DNA from 3 places in the Marinobacter sp. UBA2498 genome. Region 1 is predicted to be linked to each of the others. Evidence: predicted binding sites of a transcription regulator. Region 1 holds the regulator's gene; each other region holds the start of a gene.
What was found. Region 1 encodes LexA, which represses DNA repair genes until DNA is damaged. Its sites were predicted from a motif close to CTGTNTNNNNANACAG; they were not measured.

Region 1 (13,168 bases):
CCTCGCCAATGAACTCAAGAATGGTGACTATGTCCCGCAATCTTGAATCATCCTCGCTCAGCACCAGCACTTTGTTATTTTTAGACATTCAACCGAATCTCTTGGGGGATTTGTGCGGTATTTAAGACTGTAAGAACCCCAGAGTCAATTTTATGACGCTATTTTGGTCGGTTCGAAGAAACGTTCTGGTAGGCCTTCGCCGCACTCCGGTTCCTGTTTACACCCTTCAGGCCATCCTCCGCCTCCTTGCGGGCCATTCGGGCCGATTCATCGGCGGCGTCAATAAACTGCTGTAGTTCCTGCAGGCGGAGCCTTACCGGCTCCGCATCAACCTCTCCCGCTTCCAGGGCAGCCATCAGCGGCTCGACTGCCGGCTTCACCTGCTCGTTCAGCCCCGCCATCGCGTCCCAGTCCTTTTCGGCCAGGGCGCGACCGAGATCCGCCATCAGTCGATCCAAGTGGTCCAGGTGGGCTTGCGGGTCTGCCATGTCAGTCTCCTTGGAAATCAGCGGCGAGCGGCACGACGGGCGGCGGAGGCAGTAAATTCGTTGCCACGGAACCCCGGGGCGAAATCGTACGCCGGGAATCCATTATCCAGCCCATCAACGTAATAACGCTCCGCCTTCAGGTCGTAAGTCATTTCCATGGTAGTCCAGAATACCGGCTCACTGTAATAGCTGATGTTGTGAGCTTCCGACACACGCCACAGATTCCCCTCTGCATCGTATTCCTCGGACGCGAGGATCTGCCAGCTGTCTTCATCCACGTAAAACACGCGGCGATCATAAATGTGGCTGATACCGGTACGGCGTTTCGCTTCGACGACCCAAACCCGATGCAGTTCGTAGCGGGTAAGCTGCTGATTGATATGGCCCGGACGAATCACGTCGTCGGCTTCGATTTCTGGCCCGTGAAGCTTGTAGGCATTGTAGGGCACGAACAGCTCGCGCTTGCCTTTCAGCTCCCAGTCGTATTGGTTAGGCGCACCGTTGTACATGTCTTTCTGGTCGACGGACCGCAGCGAGGATGAATTCGGCAGGTCGGTTTCGTAGGCCAGGTTGGGCGACCGGCGAAGACGACGGGAACCGGAATCGTACCGCCACGCAAGACGCGGCGACCGCACCTGGTCAAGCGTTTCATGCACCAGCGTGATGGTGCCGGCCAGTGACGACGGTGAGACAGTGTCCGTCTTCAGGTAAAAAATCTTGTTATCGATTTCCGCCAGCTCCGCGCCCCTCTGGCTGTATGCGAAGAAGTAGTCGTAATCATTGACCACCGGGTTGTAGGAGCCATCCCTCCGGGGCGTTGCAGAGGCACTACGCAGGGAAATTTCTTCGCCCCGATATCGAAGGATATGGTTCCAGATAACCTCCAGACCATTTTTTGGAATCGGGAAGGGACTGGTCATGATGGTGTCGCGAACGCCGTTACCGTTGTCCAGCAACTGCGCTGTCAGCGCGTTCTCACGAAATTTGTCGTAGACGTGCTCGGGAAACGCAGCAGTCCGTCGGGTCTGGTAAACCGGCATGAAGAAGTCGGGCCCATACTTCTCCAGCATGGCAATGTGACCGTCTGAAAGCTTGTCCCTGTACAGCTCCAGGTTGTTGGAGGTAACAACGAAAAGAGCCTCATCTTCGGGAAACGGGTTAATTTCCACCTGCCCCTCACGCCAGCCGTCCGGCGGCGTGGCCAAACCTCCGGTCCATTCGGGTATGCTGCCTGAGCGGTTGCCCGCCTTTTCGGCTCCGACCGGGGTCAGTTCACCACCCAGCCGCTCGGCCTCGGCGGCCGTGACCTTGGACAGGGCCTGTCCGGAAAACCCGAGAAAAACCAGTGCGACACCTGCAACCAGTTGGCTTCGCATCCCTTACACCTCCAGAAATTCATGCTGTTGGGTAGCCGCCACGAGCAGAACTCGCACAGCCGGGCGCCTTTTTGCCAAATTCAAACGGTCGTTTCAAGTGAATGTTTGTGTTTTATTGTGAAACCTCACCGCACAGAGAATGGAAGAAATTTGATAGCGAAAATGATATAGTGACGAATTAATTTTCGGGGTTATACCCGCGCTGGGGGATTGAAGGTATTCCATGGCCTCGCAATGGCACTCACTGGTTTCTCAAAAGCTCTTTCTCGCCCGCACGCTGCTTCAGCCACTCGACCGGCCCACAGACGAGGCTCAGGAACAACGTCCCAACGAGGCGGAACAGGCGCTGCGCCGGGAGGCCGCTATTCAGGGGGCGATCGAGCTGCTTCTGCGGTCTCGAAAACTGTTGCTGGTCATGGTTGCGAGGCTATACCAGAGAAAATCAGAGGAGCCTTCAACCCTTGATGAGCTGGTCGCTCTTATCGGGCCAGAACCGAGTGAAGTTGGCCGCCTGAAGGAGCTGGAACAGCGATCCGGGAGTTGGTGGAACCATCTGGAGCAACTCGAGCGCGCCCAAAGCAGACCCCCGGCGACCAAAAAAACCGTGAGCGAAGAAAACATCATTGCGGTATCGGCCGATTCCGGCCCGGATCGATCGTCGGCTGCTTTGATGAAAACGCTGACCGCCGTCAAACATTTTGCCGACGATCTGGAAGAGCAGCACAGCGAGTGGTAAGCCACTCCCAGCTCCGGTTATTCAAATCGTATTAACTTGAAGGTTTATTGAATGTCACCATCGTTTTTTGAAATCGTGCAATTGACCAATGGCGATTACGCCCTGCGCCGCATTGATGATGACAGTGCGCCACTGGTAAAAATCTCTTTTTCGGAAGAAGCCCGGGAAATGATGGAAGATCGGGATATGTCGGTTGCCAAAGCAATGATTGCAGCTGGCATTGAGGCTGTAGGCAATGTTGCCCACGATATCGACTGGGAAGATGACGAACTGGACGCCTCAGACGCCCAGCCCTCCTACACTCTGCATTGATCGGTTAACGCTGCCTGAGAACGACGCCGTGGCTATTGCCCTCGGCCGAGGCTCTTTGCAGGGATTCGAAGGCAGTTCGCCCCAGTTTACGGGTCCACATGACCACCGCGTGACAGGTGCCGGCACTGAGGGCTCGCTCTGCCAGGTCCTGGGCAGGATAGTCCGGTGTTGAACGCAGCACCAGCAATTCGCCGGCGACAATCCCGTGCATTTTTTGCCACTTGCTGACCAGCGCCTGGGGCGGGTCGATCCAGGCCAGCCAGCGCTTCTCCTGATTCAGCTGGGTTAGCATTGGCAACAGCAGCTGGAAATTTTCTACCTGGCCTTCCGGCAGAATGATCTCAGTCACATTGCCACAGACTTTGGGTTCGGTGGTTTCCGGAGCGCGTCGGGCGCGAATGACGGAACGTCGCTCGCGGGCGGCGGTTGCCGACACTGAACAGGACAGAGCATTGGGGTTGTAGGCCAGATTCTGATTAAAGCTCATTTGTTCCATAATTCACCCGTTATTCAAACTATCTGAGGCTATCCGAACCGCTCAGTGCAGGTCAGAGCGGCGGATAACACCAACACCCAGACCCTCGATGAACAGCTCCTGTTCGGTCAGGTCCACTTCGATCGGTGCGAATTCTTCGTTTTCGGCAATCAGGTAGACTTTCGAGCCTTCCTTGCGGAAACGCTTTACCGTGACCTCATCGCCAACCCGGGCAACAACCACCTGGCCGTTGTGAACATCCTGGGTACTGTGAACTGCCAGCAGGTCGCCATCGAGAATACCGATGTCTTTCATGCTCATGCCCCGGACCCGCAGAAGATAATCTGCAGACGGCGAAAAGAATTCTGGCTGCAGTGTGCAGTGATCCTCGATGTGCTCCTGAGCAAGGATCGGACTACCGGCAGCGACCTGACCAATGACCGGGAGGCCCAGGTCCTCTTCCGCCTCAGGCAGACGGATGCCGCGGCTCGCTCCCGGCACCATCTCGATGGCACCTTTCCTTGCCAATGCCCGGAGATGTTCTTCCGCGGCGTTGGCCGAACGGAAGCCCAGTTCTGCCGCGATTTCAGCACGGGTTGGCGGATAGCCGGTCTCGTCGACGTATCGGCGAATAATATCCAGTACCTGGGACTGCCTTGCTGTCAGCTTCATCAAGCTACTCCGCTATATCGGGATCGGGCCGCTGCAAACATCGGCCTCTCGTAAGAGTGGCTCCGGTGGCCCTGTTTTTTTATACAGTAAACTGACTATATACAGTGTTTTATCCAGTGTAAAGTCGGCTCCCTGATTTTCTTGCATCCGCTTAATAATGAGGATCAACAGCGGTGTGATATGGTTAGGGCACTATTCCTCACGAACCAGGGAGCACCATGACTCAAGTCAGTGCCTGCAGGATGCCTGACATCCTAGAGACGAACGAAGGGAAGGAACGCCGGGTTGGCGTCGAGATCGAACTGTCTGGTCTGGGCTACGATGAGCTGGTTACATTGGCGGCGAAGATGCTGGAGGGCACTCCTGAGCTCAAGTCACGCTATGTGACAAACTTGCAGACATCTCTTGGCGACTTCACGGTTGAGCTTGATTCCGATCCGATCAAGGATCTTGATCTGGCGGATGAGCGCCTCCCCGAGTCCATTCGTGAACTCGGTGGACAGGCGATGGATGTGATCGACGCCGCGGCCGAACGCGTGGTACCCCTCGAGATCATAAGCCCACCTCTGAAGTTTTCCAGCGTCGAGGTGATTGAAACGCTCGTCGACAAACTCCGAAACGCCGGGGCACTGGGCAGCCGGGACGCCATCTATTTTGCGTTTGGCCTGCAGCTTAATCCTGAGTTGCCCGACCTCAGCCCGGAGACCCTGGTTCGTTATTTCCAAGCGTTCGCGGCCCTGTATGAATGGCTCAAGTACCGGCATCAACTGGACGTCAGCCGCAAATTCACCACCTACATCGAACCCTGGCACGGCCGCTACACAGAGCTCCTGATGGAGGATAACTATCATCCAAACCTCGGGGAGCTCATGGAGGATTACCTGGAGTTCAATCCTACCCGCAATCGCGCGCTTGACCTGCTTCCACTGTTTGCCCACCTGGACAAGGAACGGCTGGAACGCCATGTTCAGGATCCCCGGATAAAAAGCAGGCCAACCCTGCATTACCGGTTGCCGGATTGCGACATCGACAATCCCGGCTGGCATTTCTCAACCGTTTGGAACGACTGGGTCGTTCTGGAGCAACTGGCCAACAATCCCGACGACCTGGCCGATATACGGCAACTGTTCCGGGAGCGGCGTAAACTGAATCTTCACAACCTGACCCACAGCTGGCGGGAAACCACTGACGACTGGCTGGCCAAAAACGGGTATGTCTGAAGAGTCCAAAGAACAGGAACTTGAGGTTCCGGGCCTGACGATCGGCATCAGTGGTCCCGCTCGAAAAAGCCTTGCCCATCGGCTGATCAGTCTGGGCCTGCGCCTCCACGGTGCCCGGACCCACTATATTCGTCCGGGTTCACGGGTTGCCGTACCCATGCTTGATGGCCTGGTGCTGTCAGGCGGCACCCACGTCCATCCTGAACGTTATGGGCAGGAGCCACAGGTTACCGCCAATTATGACCGCAAGCGGGATAAAACCGATCAGTCACTGCTTGAGCAGGCTGAAGCCATTGGCATTCCCGTGCTCGGGATTTGCCGCGGCGCCCAGTTCATCAACGTTTTCCACGGTGGGTCCCTGTGCCAGAACGTGACACCGCTGAGGGTCAATACCCGGCATCGCCCGCTGCTCTTGCCCTTGCAAACCGTGCGACTGGTAACGCACAGCCGGCTTGAGCAAGCCATGCGCTCCCCGGTGATCGGCGCCAACCGGATTCACAGCCAGGCCATCAAGCGCCTGGGCCGCAACCTGCGCGTGACCGCCGTGGACAATGATCTGTTCGTACAGGCTATTGAAAGCACCGGACGCCAATGGCTAACGGGCATCCAATGGCACCCGGAATACTTGCTCTACCATGGCGGACACCGGCGCATCTTTGGCCAGTTCGTGGATGCTGCCCGCCGATACAAACTGGCGCGCCTGGAACCGGATTCCGACGACGCCTGATCCATCAACGGTTTCCAAAGGAGGCACTACCATGAACGGACGGAACCGAAAGATCCGTTTTAACCTGAAGTCCGGTTTTATTCTCCCTCTCGCGCTCACAGTACCTGCCCTGACAATGGCAGGTGAGGTTACGCTCACCGGCGAGGGCAGTGTCCGATACGAGCCCGACAGCGCCCGACTCCAGTTCACAGCCAGTGCCGAGCACGAGCTTCCCCAGAAGGCCACCGAACGGGTAGCGGCTCTGATGGCGCAGTGGCGCGAGGGTATTACCGAGTACCAGGATCAGCTCAATGATTACTCAGACGCGTCGGTAAACCTTTACACCCGAACTCTGCCCGCACCTGAAAGGGAGGAGCAGCCCCGCAAACAGGCCGTCGCCTCCCAGACCGTCAGCTTCAGCATCAGTGATCTTACCCTGCTCAATCCCCTGCTCCAGCAGGCCCAGGCTGTGGGCCTGGATTACCACCTCGGCCCTCACCAGTTCTTCCACTCGGATGAGACCGGTATGGAACAGGAAGCACTGGCCAGAGCCATCGCAGACGCCCAGGCCCGCTGCCGATTCGTGGCCAGTCAGCTCGACCAGACCTGTGGTGATGTGGTCACCATCAACATCAATGGCGGGCACCGCCCGGTACCAATGATGATGGCGGAGGCAAAATCCATGTCGGATACGGTCTCGAGCGTGGGTGAGCGGGAAATCCGGGCCTCAGTGAGCGCCACCTTCGAGCTGGACTGAACTCAGAAATCCCGGGTGTAGAAGATATCCAGGGAGGCCGCCAGCCCGCTGGCAGCCTCCAGATAGAAGTAGCGGCCCAGATCGTAGCGCAGAGCAACCGTGGTGATCGGCTCGAAGATGCCGACACCGTAGCGGACACTCAGCTCATCCGTCAGATACCCGCTCGCCACCACCGACGTCTGATCGCCGGAACCCTCCGCTTCCAGGGTGAGCTGGCGAATACCTAACTCTTCGCCAATTTGCCCAGTCACCTTGTTGGCCTGGGTCAGTCCCAGGGACAGCGCCGCCCGGCTCATCTGGCCCTCATCACCCCGGCTCTGGGGCGCCCGGCCAAGAATGACATAGGAAAGCGCCTCCGTCTGAGGCATGTCGGGGTTGGAGAATGCTTCCGTCTGGGGCGACTGCACCGGGCCGGTCAGGCGAATACCGGCCACAACGGTATCCACGGTGCGGACGGCCTCGATGTCCAGATAGGGTTGGGTAAGGTTGCCCACGAACAACAGTCTTGCCCGCCTGAGCTTGAGCTCCTGACCATAGGCTTCATACTGGCCATTGACCAGTTGGAGCGTGCCACGGGTATCCATGTCATTGCCAATGCGAAGAGATCCCTCCAGATCACCGGTCACGCCGAAGGCGGCAAAAGTCACCTGATCTTCTCCAACAACCACGGTCACATCCATATTCAGCGATCGGACAACGGGCTCTTCCCGTTCCACGCCGACAATGACCTCATCCTCCGAGACCGACACGGCCTGGTCCGGCAAACCCTGTATCTCGATATCGCCTCTTGGCACTCCGACCTGTCCGGATACCTCCAGGGCCCCCTCACTGAAAACGATGGTCAGATCCGGCTCCACCTCAAGCTGCGCATAAGGCTCCAGGTTGAATGGCACACGGCTGCCGGAAATCGTGATTTCCCCCCGGGGAGACTGTTGCCAGTCGATTTCCCCATCCACAATGGTCTGGCTTCGCGCATTGCTCCGGATCCTGCCACTGATCTCGGCCGAGTAACCGCCAAACTGAACGCTGGCGATCACCTCCTCGATCGGTACCGGCAAGCGGGGATCGGAAACCCGTCCATTCACCAGGTGCAGTTCGCCGGTCACCGCCGGCTTCATCAGCGGGCCGGAGAGCTGGCCCTGGCCGTTCACCCGACCGGCAACTTCGTCCAGCCCGGAAAGCAGTCCTGCAAGGGCAATATCCAGACCTTCGAGACTGAAGGAACCCTCAACGTTGCGGTCGTCCGAGTTCGGATCCAGGTTCATGTCCAGCGTGAAATCGCCAAGCTCCGGTCCGGAAAGACGGACTGCAAGGTCAGCCTGTTTCGGCTTCAGGGCGACCTCGGTTGTCAGGGTATTGTAGGCGAGCGACTCCCACTCGCCGTCCACCAGCAACTGGAATTGTCCTTCACCGGCGTCCAGGAAAAGGCGTCCGTCCGGACCGTCGCCGGTGGTGGTGAAATCAACCTCTCCGTTGATCCAACCGTCCCAACGTAATGTCTCTGGCAGCAAGGGAGCGAGGGCCCCGGTTGGGAAGCGGTCGATACGATAGGCAATGCGGGGAACCGGAAGCAGTGTCTGGTCCTCGGCACAAACCGTACTCTCCTCCCAGCGCCAGCAATGATTGCCAAATGTGAGCTCACCATCGGCTTTGTATGCCAGGGTCGCCGGGGCCTGCAGCCGCCATTGTTGGGACTGTTCCGGAAGGTCAATCACGCCCCGAGACAGCTCTCCCTGCCAGGTTCTCCAGTCAGCGCCGGCCCCTCCTGCGAAATCCAGCTCAAGGTCAGCCTCGGCATGACGTGCTCCGATGCTCACGGTGTGCTTTCCCTGGGTGCCATTGGCTTCCAGAGTGAGCGTTTCAAGCTCTTGCCCGAACCCGTTGAGATTTTCCGCCTGCAAACGGCTGACAAGACGCATGCCGTCCTGCAGATCGGCCTCAAGACTGAGGGTTTCAATGGCGAGCTCATCCTGCCAGCCCAGGTTTTTGCCACTTGCACTCAGCTCGCCCTTCGGGCGCTCTGGTGTTCCCTCCGCCGTCAGAGTGGCTTGCAGATTCCCCGTCAGGCCAGGCAGGACAATTTCCGGCGCGGGCAGGTTCAGAGCCAGATCACCACGCAGAACGTCGCTCCAGGTACCGCTACCCTCAATACGGTTGTCACCCACCAACAACTGCAGGTCGGATAGTTCCCAACTGCCTGATGAGGTATCTAGCCGTCCCTGCAGAGACGCGGGATTGGAACGCCAGTCGCCCTCAAGATCCCATCCGGCATTCATGGCAGGTACCGGTCCATCCCCGAGTTGTCCCTCGGTCGTCACATCACCGCTGAGACTGGCTTCCAGTACAGGTACCCAATAACCGGGATTGAAGTCTTTCAGGCGCAAGGCCGCCTGCCAGGAAAGCGGCCCGGAAAAGTTCACCGAGCCGTTGCCGGTAAGAGACCCGGCGCCTGTGCTGACGGCCAGGTTGGTCAGTGTGGTCTGCTCGGCATCGCCATCCACCGTGGTGGTCAGTTCAGCGCTGCCCTGAGGACCCTCGACACCGGCTTGAAGCTCTGCATGGTAGTTCCCCTCACGCCAGGACACGGTGCCATCCAGGGAACGAAGGGTTACCACTGGCGGCTCAAAGCCCGGGATCAGCGTATACCAGGGAAATCCGCGCAAACGGATGTCGGCACTGGCTTCGAGGCCCTCGCTCCAGGAGACATTGCCATTGGCCACCACAGTGTCTTGCCCTGCACCATTCTCCCGGTCCGCGGCCAACTCGATCCGGATGCTCTCGGCCGCGCGAGTCGTCGCCAGGCCCTCCAGCGTCAGCCGTACCGGGCCTGTCGTGCCCGGAAGCGTAGCTTGCCCCCGGGTGCGAAAACCCTGCTGAAGGCTACCCCTGGCGTCCACAGACCAATCATTGAACACAAGGGTCTCCGGCAGCGCCTGCGCTGCGCGGAACTGATCCGAGGTTAGCCTCAACTGTGCCGGCAGGGCCGGATCGAGCGGCTCGACTTCCCCCGAGAGTTCAGCATCCAGGTAGCCACGGCTGGATGCAGCGACCATCAGGTCCCGAACGCTGCCGGAGAGCCGGGCGTCGAGAAGCCACTCGTCTCCATAAGGCGGCGGGATGTCCGCTTTGACTTCCAGATTGACAGGCCAGTCCCGGCGGGTTTCTATCCGGCCAGCGGCGGACACCGTGTACTCACCCAGCTGATACCAGGCGCGCTTTATGTTCCAGGCGGCGCCCGACCCTCCGGCGTCCAGCTCAAACCGGTCCCAGACTTTGTTGCCGTTGAAGGTAAAAGGCCCGAGCCGGACGCCACTGATATTCAGCGCCAGCGGCAGGTCCACGCCCGGCAGTGTAATGGGGCTCCCGCCTTCGGCTTTGTCCGTCGGAGGCAATTGCGAGACTTCGAGCGTCTCTGCTTCCAGATTCTCTATACAGAGCTGTTTTCGGAACAGACAGGAAGGGGACCAGTCCACGAGTGGCGACTCAACGACCACTTCGACCCCGTAACCACGCCATTTCAGGTGGTCGGCTTGCCACCGACCAAACAGAGATCCCCGGTCATTTTCCACCTGAAGCCCTGGCACCTGTTCTATAACCCAGGCGGTTCCCGTCTCAGAGCGCAGGGCCAGCAAAACAGCGGCCACCACAAGGACAGGCACGAGAATCAATACCGCCAGCCCTACCAACAGCCAAAACCGGAGGCGGCGCGGGCGTGCCGATGGCTTGTGCGGCCTGTCTTCCGAAGTTTCCGGTGTCCTCGTCACAGCTCAGGCCCCATGGAAAAGTGAATGCGCCAATCCCCGCCAAATTCACGATCCAACCCTTTGGCGATGTCCAGCCTCAACGGCCCGACCGGGCTGATCCAGCGTATGCCGACACCAGCGCCGGTGGCCAGCGGGTCGCTCGGATTGTTGATCGCGTTGCCGTGGTCGACGAACATGGCGGCACGCCATTTGTCCGCAAACTGATACTGATACTCGGCACTGCCAACCATCAGGAAGCGTCCGCCCACCGGCACGCCGTTATCATTCTCTGGCGACAGGGTTTCATAGCCATACCCTCGCACACTCTGGTCACCGCCAGCGAAGAAACGCAGGGATGGAGGCACATCTTCAAACCGGTTGGTTGCCACAGCCCCCGCCTGCAGACGACCCAGAAACCGGTGCTTGTCCGCCAGCGTAAACAGCCCCTTGACCAGTGCGTTTACATGAAGGATATCCACATCGGACAGCGCCGCCCGATGCGAACCGGTAACATCGAACTGCAGGCGATAGCCCCGGGATGGGTCCAGTGGCGAGTCCGTGTGTATTTTCGAGTATCCCGCACCGGGCAGCAGGAGTGTGCTTGTGCCTTTCTCGTCATTGCCGATGTTAAAGCGCTCACCTTCCCAACGCAGCGACAATATCTGTAGCCAGCCGTTATCCAACTGATGCTGCCACTGCTGCCCCAGGCTCAGAAGTTCCGATTCCACATTCTCGATGTCCTCGCGCTGGTAACCGGCGCTCAGGCGGATCAGGTCGGTCATGGGCGGATCCAGGGGCAGCTCGTACCAGGTACTCAGGTTCTGCCTGGGTACCGAGAGTTCTGTCTCGGCGCCCCGCTTGTGCCCCATGGGATTGATCCAGTGTTCCCGCCAGTTTCCACGGAACCTGGGTCCGACATCGGTCGAAAACCCCACGCCCGCCGCCACAGAGCGGGCCTCGCGCCGGGTGAGATCAACGCGGACCGGAATCACGCCGTCCTCGGCACTACCCGGTGAGGCATCGATATCAACACTGCTGAAATAGCCGCTGTTCAGGAGATCCCGGTTGAGCCTTGCTACTTCATCAGCATGGAAGGGTATACCTGGCTCGAAAGAAACGAACTGCTCCAGTAGACCGATCTCGAACCAGTGTCCCTCGGCAAAGGTTACCTCTCCGAGCCGGTACCTTTCGCCGCTATCATAGATAAGCGTAACCGCAGCGCTTCGGGTTGCCGGATCCACTTCCAGGGTACGGGTAACAAATGTGCCGTCGAAATAGCCACGCCGTCGGGCACGGGTCTGGATGGTGTCTCGCAGGCTGGCATATTGACCGTGGTTGAGAATGTCGCCTTCCGCCGGGTGCTCTGGCAGATCGGCGTTAAACCGTTCATCTGACGCAGCTGCCCCCCTGATCTCCACGGTCCGGGACGTAACTCGCACCGGCTCCCCCGGTGTAATGGACAGAACGAGCGTTGCCGTTGTGTCGGAACCACCCTCTTCAATCCGCCAATCAATCAACGGGCTGTAATACCCGAGCGCCCGCAATGCCTCCTCGGCCTGACCAACGGCCGTGGGGGCATAACGCCTGAGATTACTGGCACTGCGGCCTTCAACCTCCCCGATAAACGCCTGGGCATTTGATTTCAGATCCGGGTAGTCTCCCTCCATGTTCACGACGACCTGTTGCGCGCAAACCCACGACGGCAGCCAGCAGAGCAACAAGATCAAAAGCCGGACCCGGCCCGAATTCACGACTTGATAGATTGATAGCATCCGGCTATTTCAGTGTTGGTGGTAACAAGAAGGATTTCCGTTCAAGCGTGGGAGTTTAATGGCAGACGGTCAAGTTAATCCATGGTTGGCCTTTCGGACTGCCCTGAGCGGCTCAAGGGCGAGTCGTTTGTGGCGTTGAAATAAGCTAACCTGTCAGATACTTAGCAACAGACCGGACCCTGGCGAATGCTGAAGATAAATCGAGAAAACCTGAAATCCAGCCACCAGCTTGTCTGGTTCATCATTGATTTCCTCATGCTGGGCCTGCTGATTATCAACCTGGCGTTCATTATCTGGGACTCGATCTACAACTTTGTCGCCGTTCAGGATCTGCTGAAGGAACATGCGCCAGCCATCCAGTCCGCCTACCACCCCATCCACGAACGCTTCATCTTTTACGATCTGATCTTCGTCAGCATCTTCCTGACCGAGTTCTTTGTTCGCTGGGGTTACGCCATCAAGGCAAGGGTCTACGACCGCTGGTACTTTTACCCGTTTATTCACTGGTATGACCTGGTGGGCTGTATTCCGGTGGGAAGCCTGCGTTTCCTCCGTATCCTCCGTGTGATCTCCATCATCTATCGACTGCACCAGTACAAGATCATTGACGTTACGAACACCAAGATTTACCGCTTCGTGAATTTCTATTACGAAGCCTTTATGGAAGAGCTCTCTGATCGCATTGTGCTGAAGGTGCTGAGCGGCGTGCAGCAGGAGGTCAAACTGGGCTCTCCGCTGTTCGACAAGATCCAGAAGGACATTCTCTATCCCCGACGGGACATGCTCTCCGACTGGATTTCCAAACGGGTTGCCGAGGCGGCCCAGGAAGGCTACGTACCCAATCGCGGAGCCCTCAGGAGCTACCTGGAAGACAGAGTGGATAATGCCCTCAAACAGAACCTGGAGCTGTC
Region 2 (5,469 bases), on a different contig from region 1:
ATGGGCTGGCTGTTAAGCAGGGCACAGTAAAAGGCCGCCGGATAGTGCCGTTTGATCCAGGCGGAGACGTAGACAAGCAGGGCAAAGCTGGCGGCGTGGGATTCGGGGAAGCCATAGCCGCCAAAGCCGCAGATTTGCTGGTACAGCCGTTCGGCGAAGTCGGCATCGTGACCACGTTCGAGCATACCGGTGACTAGCTTTTCCCGGAACGGGGTCAGGTCGCCGTGGGATTTCCAGGCCGCCATGGCCCGGCGCAACTGGTCGGCTTCGCCGGCGGAGAAGCCGGCCGCCACCATGGCCAGTTTGATCACCTGTTCCTGGAAGATGGGCACACCGAGGGTGCGCTCCAGCACCTTGCGCACGGCATCGTTCGGGTAATCCACCGGCTCCAGGCCGTGCTTTCGGCGCAGGTACGGGTGCACCATGTCACCCTGGATGGGGCCCGGCCGAACGATGGCCACCTCAATCACCAGATCGTAATAGGTTTCCGGTTTCAGGCGGGGCAGCATGTTGATCTGGGCCCGGGATTCCACCTGGAATACGCCGATGCTGTCGCCTGTCTGAAGCATGGCGTAGGTGTCACGGTCTTCCTGGGGAATGTCCTGTATCCGGAAAGGCTGGCCTTTTTCATCGCTGATCAGTTCCAGCGCTTTTCGAATGGCGGAGAGCATGCCAAGGGCCAGCACATCCACCTTCATCAGCCCCAGGCTCTCAAGGTCGTCCTTGTCCCACTGGATTACGGTGCGGTCGGCCATGGCAGCGTTCTCCACTGGCACCAGTTCGGCCAGTGGCCCGGCGCTGATCACGAAACCGCCCACGTGCTGGGACAGATGTCGGGGGAAGCTCAGCAGGGTATTCACTAGGGTGAAGAACTGGTCCGCCACCTGTGGGTTGCGGGTGATTTTCTTGTCGAGAATCTGCTGGCGCCAGTTGGTGGCCTTGTCCCGCCAGTCGATGCCTTCCAGCAGCTGTTCCACCAGGGCCGGATCAAACCCCAGGGCCTTGCCGACATCCCGAATGGCGCTTTTGGGCCGGTAACGGATCACCGTGGCAGCCAGGGCGGCGCGCTCACGGGTATAACGCCGGTAGATATACTGGATAACCTCTTCACGACGTTCGTGCTCGAAATCCACATCGATATCGGGCGGTTCGTTTCGGTCTTTGGAAATAAACCGCTCGAACAGCAGTTCCACCCGGGCCGGGTTCACCTCGGTGATGCCCAGGCAATAACAAACCGCAGAGTTTGCTGCCGACCCCCGCCCCTGGCAGAGAATCCCCCGGCTGCGGGCAAAGTCGACAATATCGTGGATGGTGAGGAAGTAATGCTCGTAGTTCATCTCCGAGATCAGGCCCAGCTCCTTGCGGATCAGGCTCTGAACCTGCAGTGGTGTGCCATCCGGGTAACGCCGGCGCTCGCCTTCGCGGGTCAGCCGTTTCAGGTAGCCGGCCGGAGTCTCGTCCTCCGGCACCAGGTCTGGCGGGTATTCATAGCGCAGGCTGCCGGGCTCGAAGGTGCACTGGTTGGCAATGGTCAGGGTTTCATGCAGCCAGGCTTCCGGAAACAGCCGTTGCAGAACGGGCAGGGGGCGCAGGTATCGCTCGCCATTCTGGAACAGGCAGTGGCCGGCATTCTCCAGATTGGTGTGATTGCGCAGGGCTGTCAGTACATCCTGCAGCGGCTGGCGCTCCCGGCTGTGCATGTGCACCTCGCCCACGGCAGCCACGGGAATGCGCAGCTGATCGGCCAGCCAGTGTATCCGTGCCAGCCGCTGCTCCTCGCCGGATTCCAGGGTGCGGGCCGCGGCAATCCAGATCCGGGGGTCAAACAGTCGGGCCAGCCACTCGCCGCAGGCCAGCGCCTGATCGGAATCCGCTTCGGTAGGCGATGGGGGCAGCCACAGACACAGGCAGTCATCCAGGGTGTGGGTTTCAATGTCCCGGTAATACAGCTGGTAATGGCCTTTCTCAGCCCGCCGGCGGCCGGTAGTGATCAACTGGCAAAGCTGGCCATAGCCTTTGCGCGTGCGGGCCAGAAGGATAAAGCGAGGAGAAGCGGCGCCGGTGGGGGCATCCGACAACTCAAACCAGCTGCCGGTAATGAGTTTTACAGGACTTTCTGCCAGCGCCGCCCAGGCCCGGGGAATGCCGGCAACGGAGCAGGCATCGGTGATGGCCAGGGCGGTGTAGCCCAGCTCATGCGCTCGCTCAGCCAGTTCGTGGGGATGAGAGGCCCCGGTGAGGAAGGTGAAATTGCTGAAGCAAAACAGCTCTGCATACTGCTGCCCGGACATCAGCCAAACCACCCATGCACAAACCAGCCTTCCCGGGCATCCCGGAAGACCCAGGCCAACTGGCCGCTGCTCAACTGGGCAATGTAATAATCCCGGTGCACGCGCTGGCCATCCCACCAGCCACCGCTGATGCGCTCAGGCCCGGAAAACCAGGTAACGGGCGCCTCGGTCAGCGGTTGCGGGCCTTTCAATAACCAGAGCGGCCGCCTGGGCAGTTCTGCTGCCGGTACTGGCGGCGTTCCGGTTTTACGCAGAACTTCCGAGGCCGACCAGGCCCGTTCGGGACGATGATCCGCCTGGGGCGAGAGCTGCCTGAGAGCCTGATCGCCCAGGCGCGCCTGCAGCCGGCTGATCAGGGTATGCCAGGCTTCATTCAGATCCTGGGTTTCACCCAGCAGATCCTGCCCGGAGGGTGCTTCCCGTGACAGGAAACGCTTCACCAGCAAAACCATGGAGATAACCGGGGCGCTCAGGGAATGTTGCTCCAACCGCAGACGAACCAGGTTCAAGAAATGATCGGCCCGGTGCTCCGGCCCGGATGTGCGAATCTGCAGCCGGGTTGGTTCCGCATGCCGGTGCTTCAGAACCAGCCGCAGGCTGTCGGTATCCTGCTGGCGCCAGCACAGATCCTCTTCCAGTTCGACAAGCATGCGCTGGAGCGGAAACAGCAGCCCCTGGGTGTGTTCTATTTCCTGCACAAAATCCGCCTGTTGCCGGAACGAGTGGGGCGGCTGCCAGGGCGTGCGGGGATCTGGCCGGGTGCCCTGGATTTTCTGGATGTAAGCCAGTAACTCCGGAGACAGACGCCGTGCCAGTTCGCCGGGCGGTAAATCAAACACCTCCCCCAACGTGTTCAGCCCCAGGCGCTGCAAACGGGTACAGGCTTTCTCGTTGAATTCAGCTGCCAACAGGGGCATCTGGCTCAGGCTTCGAAGAATGTGGCCTTTGTCTGCCGTGCATTCCCCCTTGCCGGCGCGGGCAATCAGCCGGGCCGACAGAGGGGTATAGCCAATACCGATCCAGGCATTCAGCTGGCGCTCATTCAGCCCCTGTTCCACGGTTTGCCAAACGGCGGGCAGCCCGCCATACAGTTTTTGAAGGCTGCCAATTTCGGCCAGCAGACCATCGGGCGGCACCAACACAATATGGGCCGCATAGCGGTACAGCCAGCGGGCCTGATCTTCCAGAATCCTGGCTTCCTGGGTTTCATCGGCCCGCACCATGCCCAGATCCGGAGCCAGGCTGATGGCGGTTTTCAGGCGCATGCCGCTACGAATACCCTGGCTCCTGGCGTCCGGGCAGGCCTGGATCACCTTCTGGCCAGAGCCTTCAACCACCACCAGGGCGCCCTCATCTTCACGGGTGCGCCGAATATGGTCCAGCACCAGGTGCGGGAAATGCAGATACAGCCAGAGCATGGAGCGTTATTACCCGGTTGAACCCGACCAGGGGCCCCGGACAACCCGGGTGGTTTCACGGAAGGAGAGATCGGCCCGCTGGGCCATGGCCAGTGAACAGCGCTGCCCGGGCCAGCTACCCCGGCGCTTGAGCACATTCACCTTGAGATCCTGCTGCTCCCCCGGTTCCAGCTCCAGCCGCAGGGCAGCCGGAGAATTCTGCCCGGCGTAACGTCGTTCCCGGAACAGCACACACACATTGCTCCCGGCTTCGGCGGCCAGTTGCAGGCGACGGACTTCCCGTGAGGCCAGCTTGCCCGGCCAGGCCATTACCAGGCCTGTTACTGGTGAGCGCAGGCAGTTCTCCAGTGTCCACAAAAAGTCGCCCTCATCATCGGTATGGATCAGCACCACCTGGTCCAGGTTGACGCCTTCCCGGGCCAGGGCAGGGGCATAGGGCGTATGCGGCGGGTTCAGCCAGAACACGCTTTTGCCCTCTTCGCACACCCGTTGCATCAGCGGCAGAAGCAAATGCAGCTCACCAATACCCGGTGCATCCAGCAGGCATTCGCTCAAGGCACCCCGGGGCCAGCCCAGGCCTCCGAGCTGGTTATCCAGCACCTGGTAACCGGTTGATTGCGCAGGCTGTGTGGTCTGGGTGTGGCGGTGCCCCTGCCAGACACGGGCATCCTGCATCAGCGTGTTCAGAAGCTCGCTCATGATGAAAACTCTCAAAATACTGTTTAAATATACAGTATTCGGAAAGCCGCCGGATTTCAAGAGAAGGGTTGATAAAGCGAAGGGCACGACCCACGCTTGTAATACAGCCATCAACCATGGAGGTTGAAATGAGTGACCTGAAAGCACACAGCTGTGAAGCTTGCAGCCCGAACGCAAGCAAGGCGACCGAGGAAGAAAAGCAGCAGCTGCATAAAGAGGTCCCAGACTGGGAAATTCTGGAAATTGACGGGGAAGAACAGCTTCATAAGGTCTACAAACTTAAAAACTTTCTGAAGGCCCTGGAGTTCACCAACAAGATTGGCGAACTTGCCGAAGAAGAAGACCATCACCCGGTGGTTGTTCTGGAATATGGCAAAGTTGCAGTGAGCTGGTGGAGCCACGAAATCGGCGGCCTGCACAAGAACGACTTCATCCTGGCAGCGAGAACCGACGCTGCTTTCAACGACATGCAATAATCCCAATCACGGCGGAACCCGGTTTCCGCCGTGCTCCTTCCGGACCGGAGACCACCAGACGAATGGTTGAAAACCGCACCGATAACCCCCTGACCCTGAAGCTCGGCAGGGAAGAGCTCATCATCCGGCTTATCAGCCACATCCACGTTAAGCGAATTCCAGCCAGTAACTGGGAGAGTTAGAAGCCTTCGTCAACTGTGCTTTGCACTCCAAAAACAGTTTTAGGAGTTTGATAAACGGGTGATATACGAACGCGTTCGTGTAATTAGCTGCTAAATGCCAGTGATAGCCATGTCTAGGGCTCCAACAATCTGATCTCTGAAATGTGATAGAGAACCAATCGGATTGTTGAGATGCTTTTCAGAAACAGAGGAAATTTGCGGGGTCAACAGGAGAAGCTCCTGGTCTGCAAAGCTGATTTCTGGGGTGAGTCCTTGCATGGCTTCGCCACCGAATGCGGAGCGTTTCCCCAAAGGAATGACGATACGAGTTGCCAGTTCGCTCAGCAGGCTGCTTTGAATATCGACAAGGTAAGGGTAGTGAGCTTTGCTAGTTTTACTTGGGTTGAGGTATACATCGAACTGT
Region 3 (13,168 bases), on a different contig from region 1:
ACACCATCAGCAGCACGGCGGCTATAATTAGCCAGAGAACCAGATTTTTTGCCATATCGTTCAAGGATCATCACCTGTGAATTGTAGGGTTAACCTTTCTCAAAGCACCCTTTTCTGACACCTTACACCAATTGTACGCCCGTCCACCAGAAACGGCCCATCCGTATCGGCCACACGCAGCACACAGTTTTTTAATGAAAAGTCGCCTTAACCTTCATATTGGGCGCCATATCTGAAATTACAACAGCAACCCTCAATACGCCCCCAATTCCGCGAACCTTTTGACCCTTGCCACCCGGGTTGGTTCCTTCTGCTTGCTGCCCCCACGTCGATACGTGTTAACGGCCATTCTTACAGCGGAACGATCTGTTACAATTCGTCGATTATACGTTCAAGTCAGCCTTTCCGCCGCTGACCTTTTGTTAATTGCACCAATAAAGAGATTACATCATGAGTCTTTCACCGGAACAGCGCCGGGAATACCGGGCGATTGCCCACAACCTCAAGCCCGTCATCATTGTTGGCGACAAAGGCCTTTCCGAGGGACTGCAGGAAGAACTCGAGCGCGCACTGAATGATCATGAGCTGATCAAGATCAAGGTGGCGAGCCAAGACCGGGAAACCCGGCACGAGGCGATCACCGCGCTGTGCGAATCCTCTGGCGCCGAGCTCGTCCAGACCATCGGCAAGATCGCCGTCATACTGCGCCGGGCCAAAAAGCCGAACCCCAAGCTCTCCAACCTGTTGCGCCACAAACACTGATCCGCCCGGAACCCAGAAACAGAAAAGCCGGCTCGGGAAAACCCCAGCCGGCTTTTTTCGTTCAGCACAGACGAGATCAGATGTACTCGACCTGCTCAATCTCGTATTCCACGGTACCGGAAGGCACGCGAATGGCGACCACATCGCCCTCGCTCTTGCCTACCAGCGCCCGCGCAATCGGTGAGGAAATCGACAGCTTGCCTGCCTTGATATCCGCCTCATCCTCACCAACGATCTTGTAGATCACCTGTTCGTCCGTATCCATGTTAAGCAGGTGTACCGTGGTGCCGAAGATCACCTTGCCGGTATTCTCGATGGTGGTCACATCGATTACCTGAGCGGCTGAAAGCTTGCCCTCGATTTCCTGGATACGGCCTTCAATAAAGCTCTGCTGCTCGCGGGCAGCATGATATTCAGCGTTCTCTTTCAGGTCGCCGTGCTCCCGGGCATCGGCAATCGCCGCAATAACCCGGGGACGATCCTCGGACTTCAGCTTCTGAAGCTCCTCGCGGAGGCGGGTCTCGCCCGCCTTTGTCATCGGTACTCTGTCAGCCATAGTCTCACTTTCCTGCGTGAAGATCCTGGAGGCGGCGTACAGTGCGCTCCGGGCCGAACTTGATGGCCCGGCAGAAGGCTTCGCCGCCCGCCAGTGTTGTTGTGTAGGTTACCTTGGTCTGCAACGCCGACTGGCGGATCTGGGCCGAGTCGGAAATGGCCTTGCGACCTTCAGTGGTATTGATGATCAGCTGAACCTGTCCGTTCTTGATGGCGTCCACAATATGCGGACGGCCTTCACGGACCTTGTTCACCCGATCAACCTCGATTCCGGCCTCTTTCAGGGCCTTGGCGGTGCCGGTGGTAGCCACAAGCTTGAAGCCGGCTTCGACCAGATCCCGGGCCACTTTTGCGGCGCCGGGCTTGTCAACATCCCGCACAGACATGAACGCAGTGCCCTTGGCCGGCAGACGCTCACCAACAGCCAGCGCGGCTTTGGCGAAGGCTTCGTCGAAGCTGTCACCCAGGCCCATGACCTCACCGGTCGATTTCATTTCCGGCCCAAGGATCGGATCCACCGCCGGGAACTTGTTGAACGGGAACACCGACTCTTTCACCGCATAATAGCTGGGGATGATTTCCTGGGTGAACTCCAGCTCTTTGAGGGTCTTGCCAGCCATCACCCGGGCCGCCACCTTGGCCAGGGACACACCGATGGCCTTGGACACGAACGGCACGGTACGCGAGGCCCGCGGGTTTACCTCGATCACGTAGATCTCGCCGTCCTGCCAGGCCAGCTGCACGTTCATCAGACCGACCACATCCAGCTCGATGGCCATCTTCTTGACGGCATCGCGCATTTCGTCCTGAACCTGCTGGGACAGGGTGTAAGGCGGCAGTGAACAGGCGGAGTCACCGGAGTGAACACCGGCCTGCTCAATGTGCTGCATGATGCCTCCAATCACTACGTCTTTACCGTCGGAGATGGCGTCGATGTCCACCTCGATGGCGGCGTTCAGGAAGTGGTCTAGCAACACCGGGCTGTCGTTCGAGACCAGCACTGCATTGCGCATGTAGCGAACCAGTTCTTCCTCGTCATAAACGATTTCCATGGCACGGCCACCCAGAACGTAGGAGGGACGTACCACCAGCGGGTAACCGATTTCCCGGGCCGCCAGGATGCCTTCCTCGTGACTACGCACGGTGGCGTTTTCCGGCTGCTTCAGGCCCAGGCGGGTGATCATCTGCTGGAACCGTTCCCGGTCCTCGGCACGGTCAATGGCGTCCGGGCTGGTGCCGATGATCGGCACACCGGCCGCTTCCAGGCCACGGGCCAGTTTCAGCGGGGTCTGGCCGCCGTACTGCACAATCACGCCCTTGGGCTTCTCGACGTGAATGATTTCCAGCACGTCTTCCAGGGTGATCGGCTCGAAGTACAACCGGTCGGAGGTGTCGTAGTCGGTGGACACGGTCTCCGGGTTGCAGTTGATCATGATGGTTTCGTAGCCGTCTTCACGCATGGCCAGGGCCGCATGCACACAGCAGTAATCGAACTCGATGCCCTGGCCGATCCGGTTAGGGCCACCACCGATCACCACGATCTTCTCGCGGTCGCTGGCGTCCGACTCGCACTCTTCCTCATAGGTGGAGTACATGTACGCGGTGTCGGAGGCAAACTCGGCGGCGCAGGTATCCACGCGCTTGTACACCGGGCGGATATCCAGATCGTGGCGCAGCTTGCGCAGGCTTACCTCGGAGATGCCCAGCAGTTTCGCCAGGCGGGCATCGGAGAAGCCCTTGCGCTTGAGACGGAACAGGGTGGCCTGGTCAATGTCGGCCTTGCCGGCACTCTTCAGCGCCTGCTCTTCCCTGATCAGGTCCTCGATCTGCACCAGGTACCAGGGATCCACGTGGGTATGCTCGTGCAGGTCCTCCACCGTCATGCCAGCCCGGAAAGCGTCGCCGATGTACCAGATGCGGTCGGCACCGGGCACGTTCAGTTCGCGGGTCAGGGTTTCCTGGGAATTCTCGGAATCCAGGTCTTCGAGTTTCTCGTCAAAGCCTTCGGAACCCACTTCCAGGCCGCGCAGGGCTTTCTGCAGGGATTCCTGGAAGGTGCGGCCAATGGCCATGACCTCACCCACGGATTTCATCTGGGTGGTCAGGCGGGCGTCGGCCTGGGGGAATTTCTCGAAGGTGAACCGGGGGATCTTGGTGACCACGTAGTCGATGGACGGCTCGAACGAGGCCGGGGTGACGCCGCCGGTAATTTCGTTGCGCAGCTCATCCAGGGTGTAGCCTACCGCCAGCTTGGCCGCGACCTTGGCGATCGGGAAGCCGGTGGCCTTGGAGGCCAGTGCCGAGGAGCGGGACACCCGGGGGTTCATCTCGATGACGACCATGCGGCCGGTGTCCGGATTCATGCCGAACTGCACGTTGGAGCCGCCGGTTTCCACACCGATTTCACGCAGGACTGCCAACGAGGCGTTCCGCATGATCTGGTATTCCTTGTCGGTGAGGGTCTGGGCCGGGGCCACGGTGATGGAGTCACCGGTGTGCACACCCATGGCGTCGAAGTTCTCGATGGCACAGACGATGATGCAGTTGTCGTTTTTGTCCCGGACAACTTCCATCTCGTACTCTTTCCAGCCGATCAGGGATTCGTCGATCAGCAGTTCGTTGGTCGGGGACAGGTCCAGACCACGAGTACAGATTTCCTCGAACTCGTCGCGGTTGTAGGCGATACCGCCGCCGGAGCCGCCCATGGTGAAAGACGGGCGGATGATGCACGGGAAGCCGATGTCGTCAGCCACTTTCCAGGCTTCTTCCATGGAGTGGGCGATGGTGGCCCGCGGACACTCGAGGCCGATCTTCTTCATGGCCTTGTCGAAGCGGTCCCGGTCTTCGGCTTTATCAATGGTGTCGGCGTTGGCGCCGATCATTTCCACGCCGTGCTTTTCCAGAATGCCGTGGCGCTCGAGGTCCAGGGCGCAGTTCAGCGCGGTCTGGCCGCCCATGGTGGGCAACAGCGCATCCGGCTGCTCTTTCTCGATGATCTTCTCGACGGTCTTCCAGGTGATCGGCTCGATGTAGGTGGCATCGGCCATGACCGGGTCGGTCATGATGGTTGCCGGGTTGGAGTTAACCAGAATAACCCGGTAACCCTCTTCGCGCAGCGCCTTGCAGGCCTGGGCTCCGGAGTAATCAAACTCGCACGCCTGCCCGATCACGATGGGGCCGGCGCCCAGGATCAGGATGCTTTGGATGTCGGTACGTTTTGGCATGTCTTGGTAAACCTGTCAGCAACTTTTGAATTCTGGCAGCGCAACACGCGGCGCCCGTGAGCTTTCCGTAGCGATCGGTCTCAGGCCGATCGCGCCTCCATCAGGCGGATAAACTCGTCAAACAGCGGGGCCACATCATGGGGGCCGGGGCTGGCTTCCGGGTGGCCCTGGAAGCTGTAGGCCGGCTTGTCGGTCCGGCGAATGCCCTGCAGGGTGCCGTCAAACAGGGACTTGTGAGTCGCCTCGACATTGGCCGGCAGAGTTGCCTCATCCACGGCAAACCCGTGGTTCTGGCTGGTGATCATCACGGTGCCGGTGGCGATATCCTGAACCGGATGGTTGGCTCCGTGGTGGCCATGCCCCATCTTCATGGTCTTGGCACCGCTGGCCAGGGCCAGCAACTGGTGCCCCAGACAGATACCAAACACCGGAATCTCGGTTTCCAGCACTTCCTTGATGGCGGTGATGGCGTAATCACAGGGCTCGGGGTCCCCGGGACCATTGGACAGGAACACACCGTCCGGGTTCATCGCCAGAACCTCGGAGGCCGGAGTCTGCGCCGGCACCACGGTGATGTCGCAGCCCCGGGAGGCGAGCATGCGCAGGATGTTCAGCTTGACGCCGTAATCCCAGGCAACCACCTTGAACCGTGATTCCTCACGCTCACCGTAACCCTCGCCCAGGGTCCACTCCGTCTCTTTCCAGGACCAGATCTTGTCGGAGGTAACCTCTTTTGCCAGATCCATACCCTTGAGGCCCGGGAAGGCTTTTGCCAGTTCCAGAGCCCGCTCGGCAGTGGCGTTTTCACCGGCAACGATGGCACCGTTCTGGGAGCCCTTGTCCCGGAGGATGCGGGTCAGACGGCGGGTATCGATGTCGGCGATCCCAACAATGTTGTTGCTTCGCAGGTAATCGTCCAGAGTTCCCTTGCTACGCCAGCTGCTGGCCAGCAGAGGCAGATCGCGGATAATCAGGCCGGCGGCCTGGATGCGGTCTGACTCAATGTCTTCTTCGTTCACACCGGTGTTACCGATATGCGGGTAGGTCAGGGTCACGATCTGGCGGGAGTAGGACGGGTCGGTCAGGATTTCCTGGTAGCCGGTCATGGCGGTGTTGAACACCACTTCGCCGCTGGTTTCTCCGTCAGCGCCGATGGCTGTGCCGTAGAACAGGCTTCCGTCTGCGAGTGCAAGGATTGCTGGTGTGCTCAAGGCTTGTATCCTCATCGAGTGGCGTATCGGTTCGTCACGAACAGGAACGCAAGCGCAAATTCAGGTTGCAAAAAAGCGAGACGGAGTCTTAACTCGGTCCCGCTTTTTCAGAATCTTTGTGCAAAGGTACGCTTGGTGCAGTCAAACCGCCTTATTGTAAAAAATATGGCGCTTTGTGTCCACGAGAAATGGCCTCACTTGAGGTCCAGCACGTCCTGCATATCATAAAGCCCGGCCGGCTTATCCTTCAGCCATAAAGCGGCCCGCATGGCACCCTTGGCAAAGGTCATCCGGCTGCTTGCCTTGTGGGTCACCTCGATACGCTCACCCTCGGTGGCGAACAAGACGGTGTGATCACCCACCACATCCCCCGCCCGAATCGTTTCGAAACCGATTTCCTTGCGGGTTCGCTCGCCGGTGAAGCCCTCACGACCATAGACGGCACACTCTTTCAGGTCACGACCGAGGGCATCGGCGACGACTTCACCCATGCGCAGGGCCGTTCCCGAGGGCGCGTCTTTCTTGTGGCGGTGATGGGCTTCGATAATCTCCACGTCGTAGTCGTCACCCAGGGTTGCGGCGGCGGTGCGCAGCAGGTTGAGGACGACGTTAACACCCACGCTCATGTTGGGCGCAAACACTACGGGCGTGGACTCGGCGGCCAGAGCCAGTTGCTGCTTTTCGGCGTCGGACATGCCGGTAGTGCCGATCACGAGCATCTTGCCGTTGGCCTTGCAGAACTCGGCGTTTTCCAGAGTCAGGTCCGGGAAGGTGAAGTCGATAAGCACATCGAAATCATCCTTCACATCGGCCAGGCTGCCGGCCATTTTGACGCCGGTTTTGCCGATCCCGGTCATTTCGCCGGCATCGGCGCCGATCAGGCTACTGCCGGGCTCGACCACGGCGGCACCCAGCTCGAGACCCTCGGCGCCGTCAACGGCTTCAATCAGGACTTTTCCCATGCGCCCGGCGGCGCCGATGATTGCTACCCTCATGCTCGCGTTCCTTCTTGTCGCGCCGATCAGAATTTCATTTCGTCGAAGAAGCTTTTCACGCCTTCAAACCAGGAGGTCTTCTTCGGGCCGTGCTCTGTGCCGTTACTGGCGTCCAGAGTTTTCTGGAACTCTTCCAGCAGCTCTTTCTGGCGCTTGGTCAGATTCACCGGCGTTTCCACGATCACACGGCACAGCAAGTCACCAGCAGGACCACCACGAACCGGGCTGACACCCTTGTTACGAAGGCGGAACAGCTTGCCGGTCTGGGTCTCCGGTGGAATCTTCAGTTTCACCCGGCCATCCAGTGTCGGCACCTCGAGCTCTCCACCCAGAGAGGCATCAACGATGCTGATGGGAACTTCGCAATAGAGGTTGCGGCCATCGCGGGTAAAGATGGAATGTTCCCGCACGGCTATCTGCACATACAGATCTCCGGGAGGACCACCATCGACGCCCATCTCGCCTTCACCGGAAAGGCGAATGCGGTCGCCGGTGTCAACGCCGGGCGGCACCTTGACCGACAGTGTTTTCTCTTCCTGAACCCTGCCCTGACCGTGACAGGCCTTACAGGGGTTCTTGATGATCTGGCCGGAGCCCCGACAGGTCGGACAGGCCTGCTGTACGGTAAAGAAGCCCTGCTGCATGCGCACCTGACCCATGCCCGCGCAGGTCGGGCAGGTCACCGGCTGCTCGCCGGCCTTGGCGCCGGAGCCGTCACAGACCTCGCAGGGGTCCCAGCTGGGCACGCGGATCTTTTCCTCGCAGCCGTGCACCGCCTGCTCCAGGCTCAGCTCCAGGGTGTAGCGCAGGTCCGCGCCGCGGGCCGGACCGCGACGGCCCCCACCGCCGCCGAAGATATCGCCGAAGATATCTCCGAAAATATCGCCGAAGCCGCCACCGCCGAAGCCACCGGCCCCGGCGCCGCCACCGGCCTGGCCGTTGACGCCGGCGTGGCCGAACTGGTCGTAGGCAGCCCGCTTGGACGGCTCTGCCAGTACTTCGTAGGCTTCGCTGGCCTCCTTGAACTTGTTCTCGGCTTCGGTGTCGTCCGGGTTACGGTCGGGGTGGTACTTCATGGCGAGCTTTCGGTAGGCTCGCTTGATTTCCTTCTCGTCCGCGTCCCGGGAAATCCCGAGAATCTCGTAATAATCGCGCTTGGCCATGCTTTTAAAACCCTGTTTTTAAACGCGGAAAACGCGGGGATCTCCCCGCGTTTTCCAACTACCTGATGTACGTCAGATTTATCGCTTGTCGTCGTCTTTGACTTCTTCGAACTCAGCGTCGACAGCATCGTCAGACTTCTGGCCCTGGGCTTCTTCCTGCCCACCGGCTTGCTGGGTCTGATCCGCCTGATCTGCATACATCTTCTGAGCCAGCTCGGAAGAGACCTCGGTCAGCTTCTGAGTCTTGGCTTCGATGTCTTCCTTGTCGGAACCTTCCAGAGCGGTTTCGAGCTCCTTGATGGACGCTTCGATGGACTCTTTCTCGCTGTCGCTGACCTTGTCACCGGCTTCGTTCAATGTCTTGCGAACGGCGTGAACCATCGCGTCGCCCTGGTTGCGAACCTGGACAAGCTCTTCGAACTTGCGATCTTCCTCGGCGTTGGCCTCGGCGTCCTGCACCATCTTCTCGATTTCGTCATCGTTCAGACCGGAAGAGGCCTTGATCACGATTGACTGCTCTTTACCGGTCGCCTTGTCTTTGGCGGACACGTTCAGGATACCGTTGGCGTCGATATCGAAGGTAACTTCAATCTGCGGCACACCACGCGCTGCCGGCGGAATATCAGCCAGATCGAAACGGCCCAGCGACTTGTTCTGGGAAGCCTGCTTACGCTCACCCTGAACCACGTGAATGGTTACCGCGGTCTGGTTGTCGTCCGCTGTGGAGAACGTCTGCGACTTCTTGGTCGGAATCGTGGTGTTCTTGTCGATCAGCGGAGTTGCCACACCGCCCATGGTTTCAATACCCAGGGTCAGCGGGGTTACGTCCAGCAGCAGAACGTCCTTCACATCACCGGAGAGAACGGCCGCCTGGATGGCAGCACCCATCGCCACAGCTTCGTCCGGGTTAACGTCCTTGCGAGCTTCTTTGCCGAAGAACTCTTTCACTTTTTCCTGCACCAGCGGCATGCGGGTCTGACCGCCGACCAGGATAACCTCGTCGACTTCGCCTGCCTTCATGCCTGCGTCCTGCAGCGCCACTTTACACGGCTCGAGGCTGCGCTGAACCAGGTCTTCTACCAGAGATTCCAGCTTGGCACGGGTCAGCTTCACGTTCATGTGCTTGGGACCAGACGCGTCTGCGGTGATGTACGGCAGGTTAACGTCGGTCTGCTGGCTGCTGGAAAGCTCGATCTTGGCTTTCTCGCCCGCTTCCTTCAGACGCTGCATCGCCAGGGAATCGCCGCGCAGGTCGATACCGCTGTCTTTCTTGAACTGGTCTGCGAGGTACTCGATGATCTTCAGGTCGAAGTCTTCACCACCGAGGAAGGTGTCACCGTTGGTGGCCAGAACCTCGAACTGGTGCTCACCGTCAACATCGGCAATTTCGATGATGGACAGGTCAAAGGTACCACCGCCCAGGTCATATACCGCCACGGTACGATCGCCGCTCTTCTTGTCCAGGCCATAAGCCAGGGCTGCTGCGGTCGGCTCGTTGATAATCCGCTTCACTTCCAGACCGGCGATCTTGCCTGCATCTTTGGTAGCCTGACGCTGGCTGTCGTTGAAGTAGGCCGGAACAGTGATGACGGCTTCGGTCACTTTTTCGCCCAGGTAGTCTTCTGCAGTCTTCTTCATCTTCTTGAGAACTTCTGCAGACACCTGCGGCGGCGCCATTTTCTCGCCCTTCACTTCAACCCAGGCATCACCGTTGTCTGCCTTGGCAATCTTGTAGGGCACCATCTTGATGTCTTTCTGGACCACATCGTCTTCAAAACGACGACCGATCAGACGCTTGATGGCGTACAGGGTGTTGTTCGGGTTGGTAACCGCCTGGCGCTTGGCTGACTGGCCAACCAGGGTCTCACCATCGTCGGTGTAGGCGATGATGGACGGGGTGGTGCGATCACCCTCGGCGTTCTCGATTACCTTCACCTTGTCGCCATCCATGATGGCTACACAAGAGTTGGTCGTTCCCAGGTCGATACCGATAATCTTGCTCATTGAGTCACTCCAATTCTTCTGAATGCTTTCCAGGAGGCCATTTGCCTCCGCTTTCGCTATTTACTGGCTATATTGGCGCTTTAATCGGCTTTTCAAGCCTGCTCATCAATTTTTGGTGCATCTTCCGCTTTCGCGACCACCACCATGGCCGGCCGCACAACACGACCATTCAGCAGATACCCTTTCTGCACCACGGCTACCACGCTGTTCGGCTCGGCATCCGGCGCAGGCACCATGGACATGGCCTCGTGATGCTGGGGATCGAAGGGTGCGCCCACCGGGTTGATCTGCTCAACGTTGAATTTCTTCAGGCTGGACATGAAAAGACTCAGGGTCATTTCCACGCCTTCGCGAATTGAGGCAACCAGTTCGCCGGACTCATCGTGACCCTCGGTGCTCTCGACCGCCTTCTCAAGGCTGTCAGCTACCGGCAACAGCTCCTTGACGAACTTTTCCAGGGCAAACTTGTGCGCCTTCTCAACGTCGATCTCGGCCCGACGGCGCACGTTCTGCATTTCCGCCTGGGAGCGCAGCATCTGCTCCTGGAATTCCTGAACCTGAGCCTGGAGCGCTTCCACTTCGGAGGTTTCGTTGTCGCCGGCTTCGCCTTCAGCGGCCTGGGCCTCCTCTTTCGCAGCCTCGAGGGCTTCGTTCAGTTCCTCATGCTCGTTGCGGTTCTCGTCAGTGCTCATGGCTACTCCTGCTTCATCTAAAGCGGCCCGCTGTCAGTGGCCGGTTGAACATGGGCTCCGGCCGCCTCGAGCCGGAAAATGTCGTTGCGAACGGATATGGGGCCCGCTCTCCAGGTTTCAACCACCAAAGCCTGCAATCCTGAAGAAAATACCTGCCTCAGGTTTGCAAACCACAAAAACCCTGTATATATTCACAGTCACTGTATACATCCACAGTGTTTTGCCGGTTTCAGGAACAACGCGGAGGTTATCTGCATGCTGACTCAACTTACGGTTTCCAATTACGCCATCGCTGAACGGGTGGAACTCCAGTTCAGCAAGGGCATGACCGCATTGACCGGCGAGACCGGCGCCGGAAAATCCATCGTTCTGGACGCCCTCGGCCTGGCCATGGGTGGCAGAGCCGATGCCGGCGCCGTCCGGCATGGCGCCAAACGCGCCGACATCACAGCGACCTTCGACGTATCCGGCATTCCCGAGGCAACCGAATGGTTGGCAGAACACGAGCTGGATGACGACAACGATTGCATCCTGCGCCGGGTCATCAGCAAGGATGGCCGCTCCCGCGCCTACATCAATGGCCAACCCTGCCCCCTGAACCACCTCAAGGAACTGGGCGGTGTGCTAATGGATATTCACAGCCAGCATCAGCACCAGTCTCTTTTGCGCAAGGAAACCCACCGCAAGCTGGTGGACGAGTTCGCCGGCGTTGAGACCCTGGCCGCTGAAACACGGGAAGCCTGGAAATCCTGGAACCAGATCCGCCAGCGGCTGACCGAACGCCAGCAGAATGCCGATGAAGCAGAGGCCAAACTCCAGCTTTTGCGGTATCAGGTGGAAGAACTGGATCGTCTGGCCCTGGAAGCGGGCGAGCAGGAAAACCTGGAACAGGAACAGGCGCAGCTCAGCCAGGCGGATACGGTTCTGCACAACAGCCATCAGGCCGCCCTGCTTTGCACCGAAGATGAAACCAGCGCAGTGGATCTGGTGCGCCAGGCGTTACAGCAGCTGGAGCAGCTTCCGGTGGATGTTCCCGCACTGGCAGACACGATCCAGATGCTGAACGAAGCCCAGATCCAGATCAGTGAGGCCGGCGACAACCTTCGCCATTTCGTCGAGGACTACGAGGCCGATCCGGCTCGACTGGCGGAAGTGGAAGAACGGCTGAGCGCCATCTACCAGATGGCCCGCAAACACCGGATCACACCGGAAGAATTACCGGAACTGCATCAGCGCCTGAGTGCGGAGCTGGCCGAGCTGGACGGTGGCGAAGGCAGCCTGGAGCAGCTGGCCGCAGAGCTGGACAGCCAGCGCGGACGCTTCGATGAGCTGGCCGCGGAGCTGTCAGAGGCCCGCGCCAGGGCCGCCGCCGAACTGGATCAGCGGGTCGCGGCGGAGCTCGCCCAGTTAAGCATGCCCAACATGCAGTTCATTACACACCTGAACCGCAGCAACGGTGGGGAGCCGGCGCCCCACGGACTGGAAGAGATTGAATTCCTGGTCAGCGCCAACCCGGGGCAGCCTGCGCGGCCACTGGCCAAAGTAGCCTCCGGCGGCGAACTGTCGCGGATCAGCCTTGCCATCCAGGTGGTGGTTGCCCAGACATCAACCACACCCACACTGGTCTTCGATGAAGTGGATGTCGGCATTGGTGGCGGCACGGCCGAGGTGGTTGGCCGACTGTTACGGACTCTTGGCGGCAACGGGCAGGTGCTCTGCGTCACCCACCTGCCGCAAGTGGCCGCCCAGTGTCATCAGCACCTGTTTGTCAGCAAGTTCACCGAGCAGGATGCCACCTTCTCGAAAATCGAGACGCTGGACGATCAGGGCAGAATCAGTGAAGTGGCGAGAATGCTGGGAGGCGTGGACATGACCGAACATACGATCGCTCATGCCAGGGAAATGTTTTCAAAGGGGCAGGCAACCCATCACTGAACTGCGAGCAACGATCCACTACCCCTCTCGATCCTGAGAGCTGTTGGGGCGGGCCAAAAACCCGCCCCTTTTTTCGTTCCTTCAGCCAACGACCCGAGCCGGGCTCAGGACTTGATCGGCTTTACGTACAGAATCAGGCTGTGGTCGACGATTTCGTAACCGTGCTCTTCGGCAATCTTCTTTTGTCGCTCTTCAATGACCTCGTCGACAAACTCGACTACCTCACCCGTCTGGGTGCACACCATATGGTCGTGGTGGTCGTCTCCAGCCATCTCGAACACGGCATGGCCGCCCTCAAAATTATGGCGCAGTACCAGCCCTGCTGCTTCAAACTGCGTCAGCACCCGGTAGACTGTTGCCAGCCCCACGTCATCGCCTTGCTCCAGAAGCTTCTTGTATACATCTTCGGCACTGAGGTGATGCTCCTCCGCGGTCTCCAGAATATTGAAGATTTTGACCCGCGGCAGAGTCACTTTCAGACCGACTTTTCGTAATTCGGCGTTTTCGGATGACATGTTACTATTCACTCTTTGGTGTGCCTCACGGCTTCCGGTATGATGAAGCCGCCATTGAACGGTTAACCCGTGTCACACCTGCCTCTGGCAGGCGATTTCAAGATAGAGGATT

Region 2: imuA (translesion DNA synthesis-associated protein ImuA) is a predicted target of LexA. The motif match lies at 4,428-4,443, and genes of this name have one in related genera.
Region 3: recN (DNA repair protein RecN) is a predicted target of LexA. The motif match lies at 10,788-10,803, and genes of this name have one in related genera.

The regions. Positions count from the first base shown of each region.
Region 1 covers NZ_DDOI01000126.1:515-13,682, forward strand. Annotated here, with positions in the region: partial or broken gene B2W52_RS17615 (sigma 54-interacting transcriptional regulator) at 1-88, opposite strand, end outside; gene B2W52_RS17620 (SOS cell division inhibitor) at 159-488, opposite strand; gene B2W52_RS17625 (DUF1329 domain-containing protein) at 506-1,864, opposite strand; gene B2W52_RS17630 (DUF6586 family protein) at 2,088-2,600, shown strand; gene B2W52_RS17635 (hypothetical protein) at 2,652-2,912, shown strand; gene B2W52_RS17640 (cell division inhibitor SulA) at 2,917-3,408, opposite strand; gene lexA (transcriptional repressor LexA) at 3,451-4,062, opposite strand; gene B2W52_RS17650 (amidoligase family protein) at 4,278-5,279, shown strand; gene B2W52_RS17655 (gamma-glutamyl-gamma-aminobutyrate hydrolase family protein) at 5,272-6,006, shown strand; gene B2W52_RS17660 (SIMPL domain-containing protein) at 6,038-6,742, shown strand; gene B2W52_RS17665 (translocation/assembly module TamB domain-containing protein) at 6,745-10,401, opposite strand; gene B2W52_RS17670 (autotransporter assembly complex protein TamA) at 10,503-12,152, opposite strand; gene B2W52_RS17675 (hypothetical protein) at 12,444-13,168, shown strand, end outside.
Region 2 covers NZ_DDOI01000083.1:43,543-49,011, reverse strand. Annotated here, with positions in the region: partial or broken gene B2W52_RS11630 (error-prone DNA polymerase) at 1-2,291, opposite strand, end outside; gene B2W52_RS11625 (Y-family DNA polymerase) at 2,291-3,709, opposite strand; gene imuA (translesion DNA synthesis-associated protein ImuA) at 3,719-4,408, opposite strand; gene B2W52_RS11615 (4a-hydroxytetrahydrobiopterin dehydratase) at 4,537-4,884, shown strand; gene B2W52_RS11610 (CcdB family protein) at 5,157-5,469, opposite strand, start outside.
Region 3 covers NZ_DDOI01000046.1:19,017-32,184, reverse strand. Annotated here, with positions in the region: gene ftsH (ATP-dependent zinc metalloprotease FtsH) at 1-64, opposite strand, end outside; gene yhbY (ribosome assembly RNA-binding protein YhbY) at 451-762, shown strand; gene greA (transcription elongation factor GreA) at 839-1,318, opposite strand; gene carB (carbamoyl-phosphate synthase large subunit) at 1,323-4,541, opposite strand; gene carA (glutamine-hydrolyzing carbamoyl-phosphate synthase small subunit) at 4,622-5,752, opposite strand; gene dapB (4-hydroxy-tetrahydrodipicolinate reductase) at 5,947-6,747, opposite strand; gene dnaJ (molecular chaperone DnaJ) at 6,774-7,910, opposite strand; gene dnaK (molecular chaperone DnaK) at 7,989-9,914, opposite strand; gene grpE (nucleotide exchange factor GrpE) at 10,007-10,606, opposite strand; gene recN (DNA repair protein RecN) at 10,862-12,541, shown strand; gene fur (ferric iron uptake transcriptional regulator) at 12,646-13,056, opposite strand.